DNA from 2 places in the Alysiella filiformis genome. Region 1 is predicted to be linked to the other one. Evidence: riboswitches for the same ligand, from Rfam matches in the RefSeq annotation. Region 1 holds a riboswitch; the other holds the start of a gene.
What was found. Region 1 has a riboswitch for thiamine pyrophosphate ahead of H3L97_RS02640 (thiamine ABC transporter substrate-binding protein). Riboswitches for the same ligand answer to the same signal wherever they lie in the genome.
Positions count from the first base shown of each region.

Region 2: it holds a riboswitch for thiamine pyrophosphate, as region 1 does, so the genes downstream of both, H3L97_RS05005 (NRAMP family divalent metal transporter) here and H3L97_RS02640 (thiamine ABC transporter substrate-binding protein) in region 1, are expected to answer to the same signal.

Region 1 is NZ_CP059564.1:520,950-528,918, reverse strand. It holds gene H3L97_RS02660 (hypothetical protein) at 120-347, opposite strand; gene H3L97_RS02655 (site-specific recombinase) at 478-2,505, shown strand; gene H3L97_RS02650 (hypothetical protein) at 2,662-2,865, shown strand; gene gap (type I glyceraldehyde-3-phosphate dehydrogenase) at 2,955-3,959, shown strand; gene H3L97_RS02640 (thiamine ABC transporter substrate-binding protein) at 4,145-5,143, opposite strand; TPP riboswitch at 5,360-5,459, opposite strand; gene H3L97_RS02635 (hypothetical protein) at 5,688-5,978, shown strand; gene glmU (bifunctional UDP-N-acetylglucosamine diphosphorylase/glucosamine-1-phosphate N-acetyltransferase GlmU) at 6,026-7,402, shown strand; gene yacG (DNA gyrase inhibitor YacG) at 7,399-7,575, shown strand; gene H3L97_RS02620 (hypothetical protein) at 7,665-7,808, opposite strand; partial or broken gene H3L97_RS12170 (DprA-like winged helix domain-containing protein) at 7,875-7,969, opposite strand, start outside.
Region 2 is NZ_CP059564.1:998,269-1,006,237, forward strand. It holds gene xseA (exodeoxyribonuclease VII large subunit) at 1-789, shown strand, start outside; partial or broken gene H3L97_RS04975 (lysophospholipid acyltransferase family protein) at 1,005-1,729, opposite strand; gene gmhB (D-glycero-beta-D-manno-heptose 1,7-bisphosphate 7-phosphatase) at 1,723-2,277, opposite strand; gene H3L97_RS04985 (DUF7832 domain-containing protein) at 2,284-2,718, opposite strand; gene H3L97_RS04990 (lytic transglycosylase domain-containing protein) at 2,868-3,482, shown strand; gene H3L97_RS04995 (Lrp/AsnC family transcriptional regulator) at 3,615-4,091, shown strand; gene H3L97_RS05000 (DMT family transporter) at 4,187-5,062, shown strand; TPP riboswitch at 5,107-5,203, shown strand; gene H3L97_RS05005 (NRAMP family divalent metal transporter) at 5,324-6,541, shown strand; gene thiM (hydroxyethylthiazole kinase) at 6,583-7,383, shown strand; gene thiD (bifunctional hydroxymethylpyrimidine kinase/phosphomethylpyrimidine kinase) at 7,471-7,969, shown strand, end outside.

The DNA of each region.
Region 1 (7,969 bases):
ATGATACGCAAAAAAACACGTTCAGGCAGCCTGAAATTTGCCTATTTTTTAAGCAGATGTATTTTTATCTTAAAAAGACAATCCCTTATCCCCCTTATCCACAAATCATGCACACAGATTTACCCAAAAATCAGGGAAAACCCCATTTCAGCCAGCCCAACCATTCCCATATCAAGCAAAAATTTTAAAAATAAAAAGATGATGTTTGATGATTTTGCCCATTTGATGTGGATAAATGCTCGGCTGCCTGAATCAATCGGCTTTTGCGTTGAAGCATAAATCTGTGGATAAACCGCCCTGCTCACCACAATAAAAGGGGACACATGACAAGCACCGCCCCCAATCATGTGGATAAAACAGCCCTATGCACAAAGACTTTGTCTTATTATCCCCATTTTCAGGCAGCCTGAAACACGAAAATACAGCACAACAAAAATAAATTGCTATAATCCGCAAACCATTTTTGGGAGAGATTTTATGTTGCTGCAAACTTCAAGCATTACCAACAATAACTTACACACATTCATCGCCCAACAAGCCGAAGCGCAAGATGCCTTTACCCTGCTCAAAGAGCTGGCAGCGTGGTTGCGACAAGGAGGTGCAAAGCTCGCCCCACAACGGGTGCAAACCATCATCAGCATATTGCAAAACGATGCCGACTTGTGCAGCAAAATGGCGCATTTGCTGTGTGACTGGTTGTGTACCGTGCGTTTGTATCCCCTGTTTATCAGCGCAGGCATTTTTTCGCGCGAAGGTTTTATGAAAGAATTGGCGGCGCGTGGCTATGAGCGTTTCAATCCCGCCTACAAAGACATGGGCGATTTGCGCGATGCCTTTGCCCAAATTTTTGCCGATGAAAACGATGGGCAATGGCTCAATGCCGTGGCAGAACGCAAATGGCTCAAACTGTTTAGCCTAATCCGCCGCCACACCCCCCAAAACGACCGCGACACCGCCCAACGCTATATGCGAAGCGAAGGGTTTTACGCCATTGAAATGCTGTCCATTTGGGTGGCAGCCGAAGAGCTGGAACCCGACCTGATTCGCCTAGACAAAAAACTGCTGGATAGGGATTCGCCCTTTGTTGCGCTCAAACGCGAAGTGATGTTGTGGGTGGCAGCGCGCAATGAAAACCGCGATTTTGACAGCAGCCATTTGGAAGTGATGTTGAACCAAAGTCGGCAACAAGTGGAAACCTTACGCAAAAAAGGCACAGCAGAAGGCGCAGGTTCATCGTTGAGCGTGGCGCATTTGCTGGAAAGGCTAGACCAAACGCTCAATCGCATGACTTTGTTGATGCGCGTGTTTCACCCCGATGTGGTTGCGCCGCGTCAGGTGTTGTTTTTGGCGAGCCATTTGGCGCAAGCCACCGCCAATCAGCACAGCCTGTCGTGGTTGTGGAAACGCAGCGTGAAAATGCTGTCGCGCAGCATCACGCAAAACACCAGCAGCCACGGCGAACACTACATCACGCGCAACAAAAAAGAATATGTGCAAATGTTGCGCTCGGCGGCAGGTGGTGGGGTGTTGATTGCCCTCATGTCGCTGTTCAAAATCCATTTGGGCAAAAACATCGACAACCATTTTTGGCTGGGCATTGCCGAAGGTTTGAATTATGGCATTGGTTTTGCGATTATTTTTATGCTGGGCTTGACCGTTGCCACCAAACAGCCTGCCATGACCGCTTCACGTTTTGCGGCGGCGGTAGAGCGCAATGAAAAAGGGCATGTGGTCAATATGAAGCTGGCGCAACTGTTGGTTGATGTAATGCGTTCGCAGGCAGCCGCCGTGTTTGGCAATGTGTTTGTGGCATTCAGTTTGGCGAGCATCATTGCGTTGATTTATGGTTGGAGCCACGATTTTCCTTTGCTCAACAAAGCGCAGGTCATGTATCAGGTGCAATCGGTCAATTTGTGGGGCGCAACGTTGTGGTATGCCGCAATTGCGGGGGTGTGGTTGTTTTGTTCGGGGATTATTTCGGGCTTTTTTGACAACCGTTGTGATTATTTGAATTTGCGTATGCGTTTGCGCCACCACCCCGTGTTGAAATGGCTGCTGCCTGAAAACATACGCAGCCAATTTGCCGATTATGTGCACAATAATTACGGTTCCATTATGGGTAATTTGTGTTTTGGCATGCTGCTGGGCATGACGGGCTTTGTGGGACACATCACAGGTTTGCCTTTTGACATTCGCCATGTGGCGTTTTCGTCTGCCAATGTGGGCTATGCTGGCGTGAGTGGTGCTTTGGGCTGGGGCATGATGATTCAACTGGTGTGCTGTGTGTTGGCTATTGGTGCGGTGAATTTGGCGGTCAGCTTTTCCATTACCATGTGGGTGGCATTGCGTTCGCGCGAAAGCCAAGTGGACAGTTGGTGGGAAATCATCAAATGCGTGTGCCGCATTGCCAAAGAACGCCCTTTGAGCTTGCTTTTGCCGCTGCAATTACCGCCTGAACCCGTATCCCCATCACACAAAAACGACAAAACCGAAACGGCACAATAAGGGCGCGTGGGCATTTCAGGCAGCCTTTCAGACAATTTTTGATGTTGCCACAACCTCCCCTCCCCCTATGCAAGGGGGAGGGCTGGGGTGGGGGTTAGAAAGCCAATGTGCCACCCCCACCCTAACCCTCCCCCGCCAGACGGGGGAGGGAACAGATTGTGGGCAACCAAACAATTTTTGTCGTGTACCGTCAGGCAGCCTGAAACCTTTGCCAAACCCACTTTCAAACTGACACAGGGGCGGATTTCATATCCGCCCCTTTCTCAATTTATTGATAAAAATAAAAATTGCGGCAAATCGCAACAGGGCAGATATGAAATCAGCCCCTACAAACCGAGTTTTGCAAAAATTTCAGCCTGAAAATAAAATCCAAGCAAACGTTTGAGTAAAGCCCCCCATTATGGGAAAATAGGGCTTTCCTAACCCAATCTTTTATGATGGAGAACACGATGAGCGTTAAAGTTGCAATTAACGGTTTTGGTCGCATTGGTCGCTTGGCGTTGCGCCGCATTATTCAAACCGAAGGCATTGAAGTGGTTGCCGTAAACGATTTGACCCCAGCCGATATGTTGGTGCATTTGTTTAAATACGACACCACACAAGGTCGCTTTCAAGGCACGGCTGAATTGAAAGACGACAAAATGGTCGTGAATGGCAAAGAAATCTTGGTGTTTGCCAAACCCAATCCCGAAGAATTGCCTTGGGGCGATTTGGGCATTGATGTGGTGTTGGAATGCACAGGCTTTTTTGCTTCCAAAGACAAAGCCGAAGCCCACGTTCGCGCAGGCGCACGCAAAGTGGTGATTTCCGCCCCAGGTGGCGATGATGTGAAAACCGTGGTGTTCAACGTCAATCACGACATTTTGGACGGCAGCGAAACCGTGATTTCTGCCGCATCTTGCACCACCAACTGCCTTGCTCCTATGGCAAAAGTGTTGCAAGACCAATTTGGCGTGGTGCAAGGTTTGATGACCACCGTTCACGCCTACACAGGCGACCAAAACACTTTGGACGCACCACACCGCAAAGGCGATTTCCGCCGTGCGCGCGCTGCCGCCGCCAACATTGTGCCAAACAGCACAGGCGCAGCCAAAGCCATTGGCTTGGTGATTCCCGAATTGAAAGGCAAATTGGACGGTGCGGCACAGCGCGTTCCCGTTGCCACAGGTTCTTTAACCGAATTGGTGTGCGTGTTGAACAAAAAAGTGTCCAAAGAAGAAGTGAACGCCGCCATGCAGGCAGCCGCCAATGAATCTTTTGGCTACACCGAAGAAGAATTGGTGTCATCTGATATTGTGGGCATGAGCTTTGGTTCTTTGTTTGACGCAACCCAAACGCGCGTACAAACCGTAGGCGACAACCAATTGGTGAAAACCGTGGCGTGGTACGACAATGAAATGTCTTACGCTTCACAATTGGTGCGTGTGTTGAAGTATTTTGCCGAAAAAATCTGATTTTATTGATTTAAATTGAAAAACAGGCTGCCTGAAATGCGATTTTGGCGTTTCAGACAGCCTTTTTGCATCACGAAACATGAATTTGCCTAAAATTTAAGCAAACTCATTTTTCAAAATAAAATGAAATATTTAAATGGCTTATCCACACGTCATGCACAAGATTATGCGCCCAAACAGGGGGATTATTTCAACACCACCTTTGTCCAACGTGCCGCCCATGCTTTTTGTTGGCGATGAACGCGCTCATCTTGGGGCGAAAAATGCGTGGGCGGCACATTGGCGTGCAACATGGCAGGCGGCAACATCACACCCTTTACCGCAGGATACACCCACATGCTGGTGGGTATGTCTTTTTGCACCGATGGGTTTTGCAAATATTGCACCAATTTGGCTGCCAATTCAGGCTGCTTTGCGCCTTGCAACACGGCTGCCCCTTCAATTTGGCGATAATTGCCGCCTTGCAAAAACAAATTGCCCATATTGGGTGTGGATAATTTGCCTTCGCTGTAAAACACTTCTGCCGCAGGGCTGCTGGCGTAGCCAACCATAATGGGGCGCGAACCGCCATTGAGCGTAAATTCGGTGTAATAGGCTTCCGACCAGCCTTTGGTGATTTTAATGCCGTTTTGACGCATGTCTGCCCACCATTTGAAGGCGTTTTCTTCGCCCAAGCCGCCAATGTTTGCCAGCAAAAACGCCATGGCTGGGGTGGACGTGTTGGGATTGGGCGACACAACCAAGTTTTTGTATTCGGGTTTGGTCAAATCTGCCAGCGATTTGGGCAGGGGGATTTTTTTGTCGGCAAACCATTTTTTGTCGTAATTCAGGTTCACAAAGGCGTAATTGACGGCAAGGGCGTGCGGCAATTTGACCACGGTGGCGGCAGATTCAGGCTGCTTGGCAGCGAGCAGATTTTCTTGGTGGGCGCGAGACACATTGGCGTTGTCCAAGCCATACACGGCATCGGCGATGGGGCTTTTTTTGCTGATGATGAGTTTGTTGAGCAGCTCATTGCCATCGCCCGATTTCAAAATGACGATTTTGGCATCGTGTTGTTTTTCAAAGGCGGCGATGTGTTCTTTGGGCAAATCAAAGCTGCTGTGGGTGGCAAGGCGCACTTCGGTGGCGGCGTATGCCGACACGTTCCAAATGGCAAAAAGCAGGACGAAGGTTTTTTTCATGGTCTTTTTTTCCTTTGTGGATAAGATTTTTTGAGGGAAATGGGGTTTTCAGGCAGCCTGAAATGAGCTGAAATCTGTTCCCTCCCCTGCTGGCGGGGGAGGGGGTAGGTTTGTGGTAACCCAAAAGTTTTTGTCGTGTACCGTCAGGCTGCCTGAAACGCAAAAAACCGATTGCACACACGAACTGGCAATCGGTTTTTTGTTTGCATCAACAAAAATTTCAACGATTTAGTTTCCTACGCCAGCATTAACTGTACAGGTACAACGGGTAAGTCTCAGCCGCAAAACGTGGTTTGCAGCACCCCGACTAAAACAGGGTCTATTGTGGCAATTTTTGTGGTGGCTGTAAATGGTTTTAATCCAAAATCTTATTTTTAAATTTAAAATGATGATTTTGAGTATGAGTCCAGACTTTTGCTGTGGATAATGGTTTTTTAATTGTTTTTTCAATTTGTTGTGTGAAAATGAGCTTGTGGATAATTCATATTTGATGACGATGATGGCTTGTGGATAATTGTGGGCAGTTTGTTCAGGCTGCCTGAAAATGGGGGATAAATTGCCACTTATCCCCCAAATGTGGCAAAAAGACTTACAATTTGACTTTTTGGAAAACGAAATGGCTATGAAACTTTTGTGTTGCACCTTGTTGGCAGGCGCGGCTTTGTCGGCTTGCACTTGGGAAACTTATCAAAAAGACAATGGGGCTACGGCTTTGCGCCAAAAATACCCTGCTGGCACTGGGGTGTATTACACCAATGGCGCGGCTTCGCAAAACACGCATTATCACGGTAATCGCCCACAACAGCACGCGATTGTGCCACAAAAGTCGGAATAATTCGGTTTCAGGCTGCCTGAAAACCCATTTTTTAAGGAAAATACATCATGTCTGATTTACACATCATCATTTTGGCGGCGGGCAAAGGCACGCGCATGTATTCCAAAATGCCCAAAGTTTTGCACCAAATTGGCGGCAAACCCATGCTCGCCCACGTTATGGACACGGCTTTGCAACTCAATCCCCAATCGCTGCATGTGGTGATTGGGCATGGCAAAGAGCAGGTGTTGGCGCAGTTGGCGCAAACTTATCCACAAGCAAATTGGGTGGAACAAACCGAACAACTCGGTACAGGACACGCGGTCAAATCCGCCCTGCCCCACATGCCCAACACGGGCAAAACGCTGGTGTTGTATGGCGATGTGCCTTTGATTGACGCACCCACTTTACAACAATTACTCAACGCGGCTGGCGATGAAGTCGGCTTGCTGACCGATGTGCTGCCTGAACCCACAGGTTACGGTCGCATTATCCGCAACGCGCAAAATCAGGTCATCGCCATTGTGGAAGAAAAAGATGCCAACGCCGAACAAAAAGCCATTGCCGAAATCAACACAGGCATTTTTGTTTTGCCCAACGCGCAACTTTCAGGCTGGCTCAACGCGCTCAACGCCAACAACGCGCAAGGCGAATATTATTTGACCGATGTGATTGCCCTTGCCAATGCCGACCACATTGCCGTACACCCCGTGCAAGTGGCACATCATTACTTGGCAATGGGCGTGAACAACAAATTGCAACTTTCCGAATTGAACCAAATTCATCGCCAACATCAAGCGGCAAATTTAATGGCGGCAGGCGTAACGCTGATTCAAGCGTCCACATTTGAAATGCGCGGCAGCCTGAAACACGGACAAGATGTCATCATTGACGCCAACTGCGTGTTGGTGGGCGAAAACGCGTTTGGCGATGACGTGCAAATTGGCGCACATTGTTTCATCAAAAACGCCAAAATTGGCGCAGGCACGGTGGTTGAACCATTCAGCCATTTGGAAGATTGCGTGATTGGCGAAAACGCAAAAATCGGTCCTTACGCCCGTTTGCGCCCCAAAGCCGTGTTGGCAGACGAAGTGCATATTGGCAATTTTGTGGAAATCAAAAACAGCACCATCGGACACGGCAGCAAAGCCAACCATTTGAGCTACATTGGCGATGCAACCGTGGGCAAAAAAACCAATATCGGCGCAGGCACAATCACTTGCAACTATGATGGCGTAAACAAATACCGCACCGAAATTGGCGATGAAGTACGCATTGGTTCAGACACCATGTTGGTCGCCCCCGTGAAAATTGGCGACAAAGCCACCACAGGCGCAGGCAGCGTGATTACCAAAGATTGCGAATCAGGCAAATTGGTGGTGGCGCGCGCCAAACAAGTGGTGGTGGACAACTGGGTTCGCCCCGAAAAGCCCAGCAAATCATGAGCGAAATTGTGTATGTGAAATGCCCCACTTGCCAAACCCAAGTGGCGTGGCTGCCTGAAAACGCCCATCGTCCCTTTTGCAGCGAAAAATGCCAGTTGATTGATTTGGGCGAATGGGCAAGCGAAAACCGCACCATCGTTGCCCAAGCAAATTGGCACGATTTAGATGATTGAGCATCATGCCAAAAAGCAGCCTGAAAAGTTTTTGTGCTTTTCAGGCTGCTTTTTTTAACGCGAGTTTGGGATAAAAGTGATTGATAAATTTAAGTAACTTTGCTCCCTCTCCCTTTGGGAGAGGGCTGGGGAGAGGGTTTGTTGGCAAATTGACAGTTACTTATTCCGAGTTCACGTTTTTCATGAATAAAAATGGGGATAAGCTGTGCATAAAAATCATCAAAAATTGCCATTTGGGAGCCAATTTACTTTCAGCCAGCCGAATAATCTTGTGGATAAACTTGTGTACATTCGGTGGATTATTTGATGCGCTGATAACGCCCGCCTGACATCGGCGCAATTTCCCCCAACATTTCCAATTCCAACAAAGCCGCATACACATCGGCAGTGGGCA
Region 2 (7,969 bases), 480 kb from region 1:
ACCAGTTTGGCGGCGGCGGCTTTGCGCGATGTGGTCAGCACCCTGCGCCGCCGTGCGCCACATTTGACTTTGTGCGTTTACCCCACGGCAGTGCAAGGTGCAGGCAGCAGCCAACAAATCGCCCAAGCCATTGAAATGGCAAATGTTCGCCGTGAAGTTGATGTGCTAATCGTGTGTCGTGGCGGTGGCAGTTTGGAAGATTTGTGGGCATTTAATGAAGAAAGCACCGTTCGCGCGATTTCAGGCAGCCAAATTCCCATCGTGTGTGGCGTGGGGCATGAAACCGACTTCACATTAAGCGATATGGCTGCCGATGTTCGCGCCCCCACACCCACGGCGGCGGCGGAATTGGTCAGCCCCAGCCGCGAGCAATATGTGCAAATTTTGCGGCAACAGCATTTGATTTTACAAAAAAACGTGCAACAACTTTATCAACGGCACAGCCAAACCCTTGATGATTTGGCGCAACAGTTGCAACGCCACCACCCCAAACAACACCATATGGCACAACGCCAAGCCCTCAACGATTACCAACAGCGTTTGCAACACGCCATGCAGCACCATATCCAGCAACAATGGCAACGTTTGCACCACCACACCGCGCATTTGGAAGCGGTGTCGCCCTTGTCGGTGTTGCGGCGCGGCTTTGCGGTGGCAAGCGACAGCAAAGGCAAAGTGGTGCGCCAAGCCCACAGCTTAAAAACAGGACAAAAATTGACCCTGCGTTTTGCCGATGACACCTGCCAAGTACAAGTTTTGCCACAGCAACAGCAGGATTTGTTTGATTAAAAGTTTTGCTTTTGGCGACTTAACTTTTTTAAAAAATAAGATAAACTTATTAATATTCAATAATTTGAAATTCAAAAACATTTTCAGGCTACCTGAAATATTTTTTTGAAAAGAAACCATTGAACATTTGTTTATTTGGCTTACTTTTTTAAAAAGTAAGTCGCCAAAGGCACAACCGATTTTTAGGGTAATGTCAGGCAGCCTGAAATGCCGTCCTATTTTTGCGACAAATAAATGGGATTGGTAATTTTATCTTGTTGTTCTTCAATCCAATTTTCGCACAATTTCATCAATTCGCGTTCATCGCCTGCGGTGTGGGAAATGGGCTTGCCTATCACAACGGTAATGGTGCCTGCGCGTTTCAAAAACGCATTTTTCGCCCAAAATTCGCCGCTATTGAGCGCAACAGGCACCAAATCCATCTCAAACATTTTCGCCATTTTCGCTGCGCCAATTTTGTATTTGCCGCGTTCGCCCACAGGCATTCGTGTTCCTTCGGGGAAAATGGTAATCCAAAAGCCTTCTTTTTACGCGCCAAGCCTTGTTGCAGTAATTGGGCGGTGGCTTGTGCGCCTGCTTTGCGGTCTATGCCTATGGTTTTGGCGATTTTCAAGCCCCAACCAAAAAAGGGAATCAAAAACAATTCTTTTTTTGCCACATACACTTGCAAGGGGAAAATTTCTTGCAAAGCCAATGTTTCCCAACCGCTTTGGTGTTTGGAACAGATAATGGCAGGATTTTGGGGGATGTTTTCCGCGCCATGCACTTCGTATTTTAAGCCAACGATGTTTTTCAGCGACCACAACAGCAATCTTGCCCATGCGCGTCCCACTTTGTTTGCGCCCTGTGGTATGAAAACGGCTGGCAGCACACACACAAACATGATGATGGCACTGACCAACAATATCAGCCAATGAATGAGGTTTTTGATGATTAACATTCTTCGTCTTCTTGAATGAGAAATTGGGAAAATGCCAATAAGCTGTCAAAGATTAAGGTGTTTTCAGGCAGCTTATCGCGTTCTTTGGCAAGGGTTTTTTCGCCTTTGCCTGTGCGTACCAACACGGGTTTGCCGCCCACATTGGCAATGGCTTGCAAATCGCGCAAACTGTCGCCCACCAACCATGTGTTTTCGGCATTGGCTTGAAATCGCTCTAAAATATCCACAATCATGCCCGATTGGGGTTTGCGGCAATCGCATTTGTGTTCTGCCAAATGGGGGCAAAACCAAATGCCACTGATTTCGCCACCTGCTTGTTGCACCAATTTGTGCATTTTGCTGTGCATTTCGTTGAGCGTTTGCACGGTAAAAAATTGGCGACCTATGCCCGATTGGTTGGTTGCCACCGCCAGCGTGTAGCCTGCTTGGGTGAGAAAGGCGATTGCGTCCATGCTGCCTTCTATGGCTTGCCATTCGTCTGGCGATTTGACAAAATCATCGCGGTCGTGGTTTATCACGCCATCGCGGTCTAAAATGATGAGTTTCATGGTTTTTTATGCTAAGCTGTGTTGCCATTGTTCAAATGCTGCCTGAAAGGTTTGATTCAGGCGTTGTTGGTTTTCGGCGTTGTCTTCGGTGCGATAAAATTCGCTTTCGTCTTTTAAATTCAATGTGTTGAAATAGTCGTTGAGAAAATGTCCGTAGCCTTCATCGTCATCGTGATAATAAAATTGGGTAAAGCGTTTGCCCAAATCGTTGAAACAGGTTTCGTCTATGCCGCCACCCAGTTGATTTAACACGAAAATGCTGCCTGAAATCAAACCGCCTTGCAATAAATCAAATTGGGGCAATTTTGCCGCCGCTTCGCTGTGCAGATTTTGCGATACCGCCCATGCAAAATAAAAACCCATGTGGTGTGTGGCGTGATGCGCGGGCAAATCGGCGGGATAATCCGCGTCCAAATGAAAAGTGATGTGGTCGTAGTGCATGGTTGGGCTCGTTGTGCGTCAAAAATGGGGCAATTATACCATTCGCGGCGCAGCAAGCTGCCTGAAACAAGATTTTTTTATCCGCATTATTGCAATTTTTGTGTAAATTGACTATTTTCGCGCTGTGGCTTTTTTGTAAAGGAAAATGAATGACGCGCAATTTGAATTTATCACGCCGCCAATTCGCATTGGGAACGGGCGCACTGTTGCTGGCACCGCACATTCAGGCAGGCGCACAACGCGAAGAAACCCTGTCGGACGACATCGCCTCGGTCATGCGAGGTTCGGTGGACAATGCCAGCCCACCCCGTTTGGTGTTTGAACACGCCATTGATGGGCAGCGTTGGCTCAATGAAATGTCGGCGCGTTTGGTGCAATTTATGCCCGACAGCGAGTTGGCACGCCGCCGTTTGCTGATTATGGTGCAATACGAATCGCGCCGTGCCGATTTGGACACGCAGTTGATTTTGGGTCTCATTCAAGTGGAAAGCCGTTTTCGCCAATATGCCGTGAGCGGCGTGGGCGCAAAAGGCTTAATGCAAGTCATGCCCTTTTGGCAAAAATACATCGGACACGCCGACCACAATTTGTTTGATATTCGCACCAATTTGCGCTATGGCTGCACCATTTTGCGCCACTACAACAATATGGAAAACGGCAATATGCACAATGCCTTGGCACGTTACAACGGCAGCTTGGGGCGCGACAAATACCCCAACGCGGTGTTTGGCGCATTTCAGAGTAATTGGCAATGGCAAGGCTGATAAAGCCTTTTCAGGCAGCCTGAACGCAATAAAATGCCGATAAAATCCCACTTTAATCCAAAAATTGCTTTAAATCAGGTTAAATTGTGATAAGATAAATTTGTCTTATCCCAACCATAAAAAGGAACAACCATGACCACCCTCACTTTGGATAAAACCGATTTAAAAATTTTGCAAGCCTTGCAAGAAAACGGACGTTTGAGCAATGTGGAATTGTCGGAGCGTGTGGCATTGTCGCCATCGCCCTGTTTGCGCCGTTTGAAGCAGTTGGAAGAATCGGGCATTATTATGCGTTATGCGGCATTGCTTTCGCCGCAAGCGGTGGGTTTGGATTTACAGGTGTTCATCAGCGTTGCCATCAACAAAGCCCCCAATGCGCGTGAAGAATTTGCCCATGCCGTTGGTAATTGGTCGCCCGTGCTGGCGTGCTATGCGCTGACGGGCGAAACCGATTATTTGTTGCACGCCTTTTTTACCGATATGCAGCATTTTACCCATTTTGTGTTAGATGAATTGCTCTCACACGAATGTGTGCGCGATGCCAAATCCAGCTTTGTGATGAAATCGGTGAAAAACACCACTTCTTTGCCCGTATCGCATTTGGCGTGATGTGGAGAATGTGATTTTCAGGCTGCCTGAAATGCCGAAAATGGTTTTTCAGGCAGCCTGAAATTTTTTTAAAACAATAAGGAAACAAGATGTTATTGTTGTATCAAATGTTGGCAATCGTGATTTGGAGCAGCTCCTTTGTTGCCGCCAAATACGCCTACGAAATGCTGGACGCGGCATTGATGGTACAAGCGCGTTTTGTGATTGCCGCGCTGATTGTGTTGCCCACTTGCCGCCGCCATTTGGGCAAAATCCCCAAAAATCAATGGAAGAATTTGATTTTCTTGTCGTTTATCAATTATGTTTTGGTGCTGATGTTGCAATTTATGGGCGTGAAATACACATCAGCCGCCAGCGCAACCACCATAGTGGGGCTTGAACCGATTTTAATGGTGCTGCTGGGGCATTTTTTCTTTGGCGACAAAGCCAAATGGTGGGATTGGCTGTGTGGCACAATCGCTTTTATGGGCGTGGGTTTGCTGGTGTGGGGCGGACATGGCGAAGGCGGTTCGGTAGATTTATTTGGCTGTGTTTTGGTTTTATTGGCAGGATTGTTTTTCTGTGCGGCATATCGTCCCACACAAAAATTGATTGCCGAAATTGGCGCACCTGCTTACACATCGGTTTCATTGGTTTTGGCGGCGATTTTGTGTGTGCCGTTCAGTTTGGGGCTGGCTGAAAACCTGTCGGTAAACTGGCAGGCGAAAGGCGTGTTCAGTTTGCTGTATTTGGGCGTGGGGTGCAGTTGGTTTGCCTATTGGCTGTGGAACAAGGGCATGAGCGGCGCACAAGCCAATGTATCGGGTTTGCTGATTGCGCTTGAACCCGTTTTTGGGGTCATTTTGGCGATGCTTTTGTTGGGCGAAAGGTTGTCGTTGGTGTCGGGCGTGGGCATGGTTTTGATTATTGGTGCGACTTTGAGCATGGCGATTTTGCACCAACGTGGCACAAAAAGCGCATCTGAAAAATAAATTACAGACAATTTCATGATTTTGAATTAGAATACAGTTTCTTGATATTTTAGTCGGGGTGCTGCCTGAATGGGCGGCTGAGAAACACCCGTTGAACCTGATACAGTTAATACTGGCGTAGGAAACTAATGATTATGAACCATTTTGTTTGTTTATCGCATTCATGCAGCACCTTTGTGTACGCGTTTTTCGTGGCATAAGGGTGCTGTTTCTTGTTTTCTGTTTGGTTCGCGGTTGTTCCCCGTTTTTGGGAACAGTCTCATGCAAAAAAATCAACTTTTTCAACGTTATGGACCGGGTGTCATCATGGCATCGTCTTGCGTGGGTGGGTCGCACATCATTGCGTCCACACAGGCTGGTGCGTATTACGGCTGGCAATTGGCTGGCTTGATTGTTTTGGTTAATCTATTGAAATACCCTTTTTTCCGTTTGGCATTTGATTACAGCATTTTGAATCAAAAAAACCTGTTACAAGGCTATGCGGAATGTGGGCGATTTTATTTGATTTTGTTTTTCTTGTTTAATTTGTTTGCCACCCTTGTGAATATTGCAGGCGGCACATTGTTGTCGGCGGTGCTGCTGGGCATGATGCTGCCTGTGGATTGGTCGTTAAGTTGGCTGAATACGCTGATTATTTTCAGTTTCATCATTTTGCTTTGGGGCAAGCAATATCAAAAATTAGACCGCGTTTCCAAATGGATTATGCTGATATTGACCCTGATTACCGTGTTGGCATTGGGCATGGCGTGGGGGCAGCCTGAACACAAGCTGCCTGAAACGTTCAGCGAACCGTCGCCATGGGTATGGGCTGCCGTACCGTTTTTGGTGGCTTTGATGGGCTGGATGCCTGCGCCTATGGAATTGAGTGTGTCCAGTTCATTTTGGGTGGTGGAAAAGGTGCGCCTTTCGCCCGATTATCGCCACCAATATCGCCGTGATTTTCATGTGAGTTATGCCATGACTATTGTTTTGGCGTTGATGTTTATGGCATTGGGCGCATGGGTGCAATATGGGCAACATACCGAACCCTTATCAGGCGGCAAATTTGTTGGGCAATTCCTGAATCTGTACGCACAGTCCATGGGCGAATGGACGCGTTTGCCCATGACTTTCATGGCATTGATGTGCATTTATGGCACAACCATTGTGGCGGTGGACGGTTATTCACGCGGCAATCATCAGGCTTTCATCTTATTAACCCAACAAAAATCAGACCCTGCAAGCGAAGCCAAACATTTGCGCTATTGGACACTTGCCGCTTTGCTGGGCGCGTGGTTGGTCATGCAATTTTTCAATAATGCGATTGGCAAAATGATTCCGTTTGCGATGACGGCAAGTTTTGTTTCTGCGCCTGTGTTTGCGTGGCTGACTTGGCATTTGCACGGACAATGCGGCAAACAATCGGTGTGGATTTTGGCTTTGGCGGTATTGGGGTGGGTATATTTGGTGGCGATGGTGGGGTTGTATTTTTTCAGTTAAACCCATTTCAGGCTGCCTGAAAACCAACAAAGGGAAAAACCGTGAATTTTCATTATTTAAATGCAGTTCGTGAACATCAACCTTTGATTCACAACATTGCCAATTTGGTATCCGCTCATTTCACGGCAAACGGTTTACTGGCATTGGGGGCAACGCCCATGATGGCGCAAAGCCCTGCCGAAATGGCGGAATTGGCGGCAATCAGTGGGGCTTTGGTGTTGAATTTGGGTACACCGTCTGATGAAAAAGTGGCAGCGATGTTGGTGGCTGGTGTGGCGGCAAATCGCGCCAATGTGCCTGTGGTGCTTGACCCTGTGGCGGTGGCTGCCAGCACGTTACGCCGCGAAACGGTCGCCCAATTCCGCGAAAACATCGCATTTTCAGCAATACGCGGCAATGCAGGCGAAATGGCGCATTTGGCAGGTATGGTTTGGCAAAGCAAAGGCGTGGACGCAGGTTCGGGCGAGAGCGATGTGGCGCAAATTGCCCAAACGGTGTCGCAAAAATGGCAATGCGTGGCGGTGGTGAGCGGTGCGGTGGATTATGTCTCGGACGGGGTGCGCGTGGCACGTTTGGTAAATGGGGTGGATTTTTTTGCGCGTGTTACGGCATCGGGGTGTTTGTTGAGCGCGGTGGTGGGGGCGTTTTTGGCGGTCGCGCCGCGTGAACAGGCGTTTGAGGCGGTTTGTGAGGCGTGTACGGTGTATGCGGTGGCTGGCGAATTGGCAGCGAAAAATTTGCAAAATCATCAAGTTGGCACGTTTGCATGGCGTTTGTTGGACACATTGGCTGGCATCACAAGCGAGCAAGTGCAACACATGGCGAAAATTTCAATGCTTTGATTTATTTTGTTTTTTTAAATGAAATGAAGATTCAGGCAGCCTGAAATTCAATTTTTCAATAAAAATCATTCAATTAGGAGAAAAATCATGACAAAACAAGTTTTAACCATTGCAGGTTCGGACAGCGGCGGCGGTGCAGGCATTCAGGCGGATTTGAAGACGTTTCAAATGCGCGGCGTGTTTGGCACGAGTGTGATTACGGCAGTTACGGCACAAAACACTTTGGGTGTTGATGATATTCACATGATTTCATTGGAAAATGTGGCAGCGCAAATTCAGTCCATCGGTGCGGATTTTGACATCAGCGCGTACAAAATCGGCATGCTGGGCACGGCTGAAATGATTGAATGTGTGGCAAATTCAGTTAAAAAACAAAAATTTGGCACATTGGTGTTGGACCCTGTGATGGTGGCAAAAGGCGGTGCGCCCCTGTTGCAAGAAAGTGCATTGCACGCCTTGAAACGCGAATTGCTGCCTTTGGCGGACATCATCACGCCCAATTTGCCCGAAACCGAAATGCTGACAGGCGTGGCGGTACACGATGACGCATCTGCCGAACGCGCCGCGCGGATTTTACGCGATTTTG